DNA from 2 places in the Herminiimonas sp. NPDC097707 genome. Region 1 is predicted to be linked to the other one. Evidence: predicted binding sites of a transcription regulator. Region 1 holds the regulator's gene; the other holds the start of a gene.
What was found. The regulator FliA, encoded in region 1, starts transcription of late flagellar genes. The targets are predictions, from matches to a motif close to CTAAAGTTTNNNNNNNNNNNGCCGNTA.
Positions count from the first base shown of each region.

Region 2: flgK (flagellar hook-associated protein FlgK) is a predicted target of FliA. The motif match lies at 2,351-2,377, and genes of this name have one in related genera.

Region 1 covers NZ_JBIWCI010000001.1:718,383-722,597, reverse strand. Annotated here, with positions in the region: gene motD (flagellar motor protein MotD) at 1-595, opposite strand, end outside; gene ACIQW9_RS03425 (flagellar motor protein) at 633-1,373, opposite strand; gene ACIQW9_RS03420 (RNA polymerase sigma factor FliA) at 1,355-2,086, opposite strand; gene ACIQW9_RS03415 (MinD/ParA family protein) at 2,090-2,905, opposite strand; gene flhF (flagellar biosynthesis protein FlhF) at 2,898-4,169, opposite strand; gene flhA (flagellar biosynthesis protein FlhA) at 4,166-4,215, opposite strand, start outside.
Region 2 covers NZ_JBIWCI010000001.1:1,261,146-1,265,360, forward strand. Annotated here, with positions in the region: gene flgL (flagellar hook-associated protein FlgL) at 1-358, opposite strand, end outside; gene flgK (flagellar hook-associated protein FlgK) at 370-2,322, opposite strand; gene flgJ (flagellar assembly peptidoglycan hydrolase FlgJ) at 2,433-3,386, opposite strand; gene ACIQW9_RS06055 (flagellar basal body P-ring protein FlgI) at 3,407-4,215, opposite strand, start outside.

The DNA of each region.
Region 1 (4,215 bases):
TGCTGGCGCGCACGGCGGACAATTCCCAGTTGGACGGGAACATCGCATTGTTGATCGGGACATTATCGGTGTGGCCTTCGACCTGAATGTCGTTATCGACCTTGTTCAAGACTTCCGCCACGGCGCGCAAGGCTTTTTCGGATTGTGCACTGAGCTTGGCTTCGCCGGGTGCAAACAGCACGCTGGCATTGATTTCGACGCTGACGCCACGATTGGTTTGTGTCACGCGCACTTTGCCTTCCCTGATCAGCGGCGCCATCGCCTTCAGGATATCGCGTGCGATATTGGTCATGCGGGCTTTTTCGCGTTTGGTGGCGGCATCATTGGCGCGCTGCGATTGCGATTGTACCGGCATGGGCAGCGGTAATATGGGCGCGCTCGATTCAACCGGATCTTTCAGCGCCGGCGCTTTGGGCGTGATGCCGCTGAATGCAATGCCGAGCGAGTTGGACAGGATGCGGTATTTACCTTCGTTGACCGAAGAAATTGCATACATGACGACGAAAAAGGCAAACAGCAAGGTAATGAAGTCGGCATAAGACACCAGCCAACGCTCATGATTTTCGTGTTCTTCTTCGTGTTTTCTACGCGCCATGTGTGCTCAGTCTGCCGATGATGGAAGCAAAGTTGCCTTACATCAGATAGATATTCATCCGCTCTTCGATCAAGCGTGGATTGTCACCAGCGGCAATGCCGGCAAATGCATCGGCCAGCATTTCATGCTTGAAGACATCGCGATTGACGATGGCCTTGAGTTTGCTGGAAATCGGCAGGAACACCAGATTGGCAAAACCGACACCGTAAATCGTCGCCACGAAAGCCACGGCGATACCGCTACCAAGACGGGACGGATCCGACAGGTTTTCCATCACATGGATCAAACCCAGAACGGCGCCCAGAATGCCGATGGTAGGTGCGTAACCGCCGGCTGCTTCCCATATCTTGATCGACAGGCGTTGCTGCGTTTCATACGCGCCGATTTCCATATCCAGCACTTCGCGCAATTTATGCGGATCGACACCGTCGACAATCAGACGCAAACCGTGTGCGACGAATGGATCGTGGACATCCTTGATCATGCGCTCCAGACTCAGCAAGCCTTCACGGCGCGCCACTGTGCTCCAGTTGGTGACGTCATGCATCAGGCTCGCGTAATTATCGTCCTGCGGCATAAAAACGCGGCCGGCCATTTTCAGACCGGTCGCAAAGTTGTGCCAGCCGCTTTGCAGCAGCACCGCACCTATCGTGCCGACAATGACGATAATGAAGGCCGCCGGCTGTACCAGAGAGCCGAGTTTTCCGCCTTCCAGCATTTGCCCGGCAAGTATGCCGCCGAGCGCAAGCACGATACCAATTAAGCTACCCCAGTCCACGCCTTCTCCCTCAAGTTTGCACGCATCCTGGCGATGGCCTGGCTATGTAGTTGAGACACACGGGATTCGGTTACGCCCATGACGGCGCCGATTTCCTTCAGATTCATTTCCTGTTCGTAGTACAGACTCATCAGGATTTTTTCGCGCTCCGGCAAGGCTTCGATAGCAGCGATCACCGCTGAGCGGAAACCGGTATTCATCAAATTCTGCAAGGGATCGGGCGATTCGTCCGTGCAATAGCGATCGAGGAAATGCTCGTTGTCTTCGCTATCGTGAAAATCTTCGTAATAGACCAGTTGGTGGCCGCCGCCATCGCTGAGCAAATCCTGATAATCGGCCAGCGATAACTTGAGCTGCTTGGCGACTTCACTTTCATTCGGTGGGCGACCCAGCTTTTGCTGCAAGCTGTTCATCGCCACCTCGATCTTGCGCATGTTTTGACGCATGCTGCGCGGCATCCAGTCGCTGCTGCGCAATTCGTCCAGCATGGCGCCGCGTATGCGTTGCACTGCGTAGGTTTCAAATTGCGCGCCATGCGTTTCTTCGTAGCGGCCGACTGCATCGAGCAGCCCTATCATGCCGGCCTGAATCAGATCGTCGACTTCCACGCTGGGCGGCAACTTGGCTTTCATCTGATGCGCCAGTTTCTTGACCAGCGGCGCATGTTGGCTTACCAGGTGGTCCCTATCCGATCTTCCATCTGCCGTGTACATTGCTCAGGCCCCGAACTTGGCGCCATGGGCGGATAATGCAAAACGTTCTGCAAGACGACGAAATGCCACCGAGGCGCCTGCCATCGGGAAGGCGTCAATCACTGCGCGTCCCAGGCGTGCGGCGCGTGTCAGGTGATCGTCGGACGGTATCGAGCCGATGAACTGCAGCTGCACGGCCAGATAGCGGCTGGCTGCCTGCGCCATGTTTTGATAGACGATGTGTGCTTCGCGTTCATCGGCATCAGTGACCAGAATACCGAATGGCCGGCGCCCCAGTTGCGCGTTGAGACGCTTGATCAGCGAGTACGCTTCCTTGATCGATGCGGCAGCCGGAGAAACCTGCACCACGATATCGCCGCTCGCCATACCGGGAATCGGAAAATTGTCATTCTTATCCAGCTCGGCATCCACCACCAGCACATCGGACTGTGCTGCCAGCACGCCGAATGCATTGGACAGGCGACGCAACTGATCTGCATCGCGGCTGGCGGCATGGATTGAACCACTGGTCAGCGAAGCAAGGCCAAAACCCTGCGGCATGGACTGCACGACCTGATTCAAGGCACGCTGCTGACGTGCCACATCCAGCAGGGTCGCTTGCATATCGACACCCATGCGGCGCGTGATGCCGGCTGTCGATGCGCAGGCATCCAGCAGCACGACATCGCTGCCGCCGGAAGCAAGAGAGGCGCTCAAATTGACCAGCATTGCACTTTTATCGGCAACCGAAGTGGCGGACAAAAAAGTAAAAATGCGCGGCTTCGGTCCGGCCAGCATGCGCCGCAAACCTTCTGCCTGATCACATTCAAAACTAGCCAAGAATCACCTCACGCAGACTTTTATCGTTCATTGCTTTTGCTGTATTTGCCATTACCAAAGGAATTTCCGCATCATTGAACTGGAATGGCGCTGTCTCACGTTTGAGTTTGAATGCACGGTCGACCAGATATTGCTGGTTCGCGACATGCAGGTCTTCCGGCACGCGCTGTCCATTCGCCACGTAGTATAAGTTTAATTTCTGTCTGATGACTACATCTAGTGCACTACCTATGGTTGCAGCTTCATCAAGTTTGGTCAATATGCAACCGGCCAAGCCATCGCCCATGTAGGAACGCACAACTTCATTGAGCGTTTCTCCGGTCGAGGTGGCGTTCAGGCACAACAGACGTTTGACCTGGCTGCCTGCGCCCGTCAACATTGAGATCTGTTCTGCCACCATTTTGTCACGCTGACTGACGCCGACCGTATCGATCAATATCGTATGCTTGCCCTTGAGCTCATCGAGTGCGATGCGCAGGTCGGCTTCATCTTTCACCGAATGCACCATCACGCCGAGAATCTTGCCGTAGATGCGCAACTGCTCGTAGCCGCCGATACGATAACCGTCAGTCGTGATCAAGGCCAGTTTTCCCGGACCGTGACGCATCACGCAACGCGCCGCCAGTTTCGCGGTAGTCGTGGTTTTGCCGACACCGGTTGGACCGACCAGAGCGTAGACGCCGCCTTTTTCCAGGATTTCGTTTTCATTGCCGATAGTCGCCAGATTGCGCGTCAGGATCGCCTTGATCCAATCCATGCCACTCTGCTTGCTGGCGCCGGCCGGCATTCTTTCAGTCAGATAACGCGCCAGACTGGCGCTGAATCCGGCTGCCAGCATTTCACGCAATACGCCGGATTTGGCCGGCTCGCGTTTGTGCTGGTCGGTCCATGCCAGTTCAGCCAATTGCATTTCCAGCATGCCACGCATGGAACGGATTTCACTCATCACACTGTGCAGTTCGGCGCTGTTGATTTCGCTGGCTGCTGCTTGCAGCGGTGCGCTGGAGGCAATGGCTAACGGTGCCGGCTGTGCAGCCTGCTGCGTTTGATACTTGGGCGCCAGAGCTGCCAGCGTGGTTTCCGAAATCGTTTTCTCAACCATCGGCTCAGCCAGCGATGCCATATCTTCTCCAGCCAGCGCCAGAATCTCAACCCCGCCTTCGACTGCGCGATTGGAAAGAATCACGGCATCGGGACCCAGCGCTTCACGCACCAGGCTCCATGCGCCGCGCGACGTGCTTGCCGTAAATTTTCTTACATTCATACCTGGCCTCCAACTAAGCTAGTAACTCTAATCGTTTTTGAATCGG
Region 2 (4,215 bases), 540 kb from region 1:
CATCAAAGTTGCTGCGCAGTTGCGTCAGATAGGTTTGACGTTGCTGATCATTCATTGAGCCATTACCTGCACCCACTACGGCATCCTTGACCGATTGCAGCAGCGACGTAACGCTTTGCAAAACGCTTTCTTCCTGTGACAAGGCGCTTTTTACATTCTGGCGATTAATTGAAAACTGATCGTTAATCGATATGGCTTGATTGACACCCAAAGCCGTTGCTGCAGCAACCGGGTCATCTGCCGGCGACAAGATGCGACGACCGCTGGCCACCTGCTGCTGCGTTCTGGCCATCGCAGCCTGCAGCTCGCTCATCTGCCTGGAGCCCATTTCAAATATCATATTGGTGCTGATACGCATGGTCTTTACCTCTATCGAGCTATGGAGATCAGGACATCGAACATGTCGCTGACTGCCTGCATTACCCTGCCGGAAGCCTGATAGGCCTGCTGATAACGCAAAAGATTGGTCGCTTCTTCATCCAGATTCACACCCGACTCTGATTGCTGGGCCGTCTGTATTTGTTTCAGCAAGGTGGCCTCGGCCAGGCTATTGCTTTGCATCTCGCGTGTTTTATTGCCAATCAGACTCACCACTTGGCTATAGGCGTCGTTATAACTAGCCTTGCCATCCTGCAGGACCTTCTTGGTTTGCAATTCACCGAGCGCCAGCATATTGCGATTGTCACCAACACCGTTAGCATTGGCGCTGATGGTGAACTTGTCGCCTTCGCCAGGAGTGCCACTAATCTGAACTTCCGCACCACCGAAGGAGATGGTTGCACCGGCGGTAAAAGCGATTGTTGTCAGATCAGGAGGCGTGGCGGCCGGGACGGGAGTCGACACGCCATTGATGGTCACCGTCACATCCATGCCTTCCGGAAAACCGCTCAGGGTTCCGGTGGTCGCGTCATAGGTCAGCGTAACCGGTGTACTGACAGTGGCTGCAGTAAAAGCGGCATTGATCTTGCCAGCACTGATCGCTCCGTTGCCGATATTGCTTGCTGGTGCAGTAGTGCGAATCGGTGTGCCGGCGGCAATCGCTGCTACATCCTTGATCAATACACTCAGACTCGAAGCACCATTGACGGTCGGTTTTACTATGAATTCGTCGCCTGCAGCCAGCGCACCTGTCAGCGAAAAGGTCACGCCATCCATCTCTATCGGTAGATCTGCATCTGCAAAGTTTGTGGAAGTGTTATCCGGCAGGCGCGTCACCTTGTAATTGGTGCCGTCGTAAGACACGCGATAATCGTTGGTCGTCAATGCATCGACGTTACTGATGGTCGCAGCTATCCCCGATCCGGGTGAATTATTTTCACTCGGATTAATAAGCGGCTGGGCCACACTGAAAAAATCGCCCCCCAGCGCGCCATTCTGATCCTGCCCCAGTTTGTGCTGCGCATTGAAGGTGGAAGCCAGGCCGATTGCAATCCGGCCCAGCGAATTCTGCATCGTATCCAGTGTCTCACTGCGATACTTGAACAAACCGCCCAGATTGCCACCGATTAAAGAGCTTTCCGGCAGGATGACAGTATTGCCATTATCAATGTAGGCAACTTGCAGGCGTTTCGGATCGGTAGGCGAGGTCACGGTCATCAGTTCCCGTGCACTGTGTCCTATCACCAGCGGCTGGCCGTTGCCTATGAAGATACCGTAACCACTGTCCTGCTTAAGCACCGTCACCTTGGTTTGCTTGGCCAATTCGGAAACGATCAGATCGCGTTGATCGAGTAGGTCATTAGGCGCTTGCCCGGTGCCATTCTGCGCCTTGGAAATCGCCTCGTTCAACTGGGCGACTTGCTTGGCGTAGGCATTGATAGTCGTTACGGCCGAACTGATTTCATTGTTGACACCGTCTTGCATGCCTTGCAATTGTCCAGCCATGCTTTGGAAGCGCGCGGCAAGTGATTCCGCACCTGACAACATGGCCTGGCGCGATGGCGCTGCAGCCGGATTTGCCACCAGATCTTGCACACCTTTAAAGAAATCAGCCAACACCGGCGTCAGGCCAGTGGTCGGGTCGGCGATCATGTTATTGATCTTGTTGATTTGCGCGTAATACGTGGCCAACTGGCTGGCCGTGCCCTGGCCTGCAATTGCCTGCGAGCCGAGAAACTCGTTGTACACCCGCTGTATGGTTTGCACGTTGGTACCGTTGCCGATAAAACCGTAGCCGAAGTTCTGCCCACCCACCGATGCCTGAATCACCAATTGCCGGCTGTAACCCGGCGTCGCCTGATTGGCGATATTGTGTCCGGTAGTGGCAAGTCCCGCCTGTGCTGCGGCGAGGCCACTCTGGGCGATGCTGAGAATATTGGCCATGGTTTTTCTTTAAACGCTATATCGATGTGTACGGCATGACGATGGAAAACTTGAGCGGAGCTACTTAAAACTTAGATAACATGCGCTTTCCTGCATGCCGGAAACACTGCTCAAGCCGATAGATTCTTGTTGATGATGTGCGTGAGTTTTGCCGCATAGTTGGGGTCAGTTGCATAACCGGCACGCTGCAAACCTTGTGCAAAACCTTGAACATCACTGGCATTGGCCAGCACCTTTTCATAACGCGGATTATTCTTCAGCAGCTTCGCGTAATCGCGAAACGAGTCTGCATAGGAATCGTAGGCACGGAATTTTTCCACCCGTTTTTGCGGTGCGCCGTTGACGTATTCCGTTGTCACGGCATCCACGGTCTTGCCTTTCCAGCCGCCGGTCGCCTTGATGCCGAACAGATTGTGACTGCTGCCGCCATCTGCGGTGCGCATCACATGCTTGCCCCAGCCGCTTTCCAGCGCGGCCTGGCCCAGCATGAATTTGGCTGGAATACCTGTGGTTTTGCTGGCTTCTTCTGCGTGCGCATTCAATTTGTTCTGGAAGGCCTGCACATGCGCAGGCTGCCCAGAAGTCGAGACTGCCATTTCGGCTGCAGCCACGGTGACATCGTCTCCCTCGTAGGCCGCCGCCAGTTTTGAATGCTTGCCGTAGATATCACGGATCTGCACTGCCTGCATCAAACCGATTTCATTGCCGCCCGTTGCGCTGCTGGGCTCATCGCTCATCGCGGCAGTATCGGCCACCGCATTGTTGACGCTCAACTGGCGTATCAGCACTTCGGCCAGTCCTATGCCCTTGTTGGCCATGCTCTGACTCATTTGCTGATCCAGCATCGACGTATACATCTTGGTCTGCTGGTTATCGAACACGCCTTCCTGCGGCGTAGCTTCGCGCATGCTTTTCATGATCATGTTCATGAACAGCGCTTCGAACTGCTTGGCTGCAGCCTTCAGCGAATCAGGCGAATTCTGGCGCGCTGACTGCTTCAGCGATTCGATGCCCTTGGCATCGATCGCGAGCGAACTGTTCGAGTTGTCAGCAGGCGTGATCATGCGTAATTAATCATCTGTAATTAAATGATTTCCAGTTCTGCGCGCAGCGAACCGGAGGCTTTCATCGCTTGCAGGATGGCCAGCAAATCCTGTGGCGTCGCGCCTATCGAATTCAGGGCTTTCACGACATCTGCCAGCGAAGTGGAATTTTTCAGCAGGATGACTTTACCCGGCTCCTTGCTGATTTCAATTTGCGATTGTTGCGCCACCACGGTCTGCCCACCGGAAAACGGCGCCGGCTGGCTGATGACAGGCTGAGTATTGATCGTGACCGACAGATTGCCGTGCGAAACCGCGCAGGCATCCAGCGTCACTGCCTGATTCATTACGACCGAGCCGGTACGTGCATTCATGATGACCTTGGCGCTGACCTGCGCCGGCGTCACATTGATGCTTTCCAGTGCACCGAGGAAACTGACGCGCTCGTCGTTGCTCGCCGGAGCGCGCACACGAATGACGCGACCATCCTGTGCCGCTGCCGTTTGCGGGCCGAAGCGCGCATTGACTGCATCGACCACGCGGCTGGCGGTGGAAAAATCACTTTCTTTCAGTTCCAGGAAAATCACGTCGCCCTGACCCAACGTCGTCGCTACCGCGCGCTCTACCGTGGCGCCTGCAGAAATCCGGCCCACACTCAAATGATTAATCTGCGCCTTGCTGCCGTTGGCTGCCGCACCTGCGCCCCCCACCACGACGTTACCCTGCGCCATACCGTAAATCTGGCCGTCTGCACCTTTTAACGGCGTCATCAGCAAGGTGCCGCCGCGCAGGCTTTTTGCATTCCCCATCGACGACACGGTAATGTCCAACGTCTGACCCGGTTGTGCAA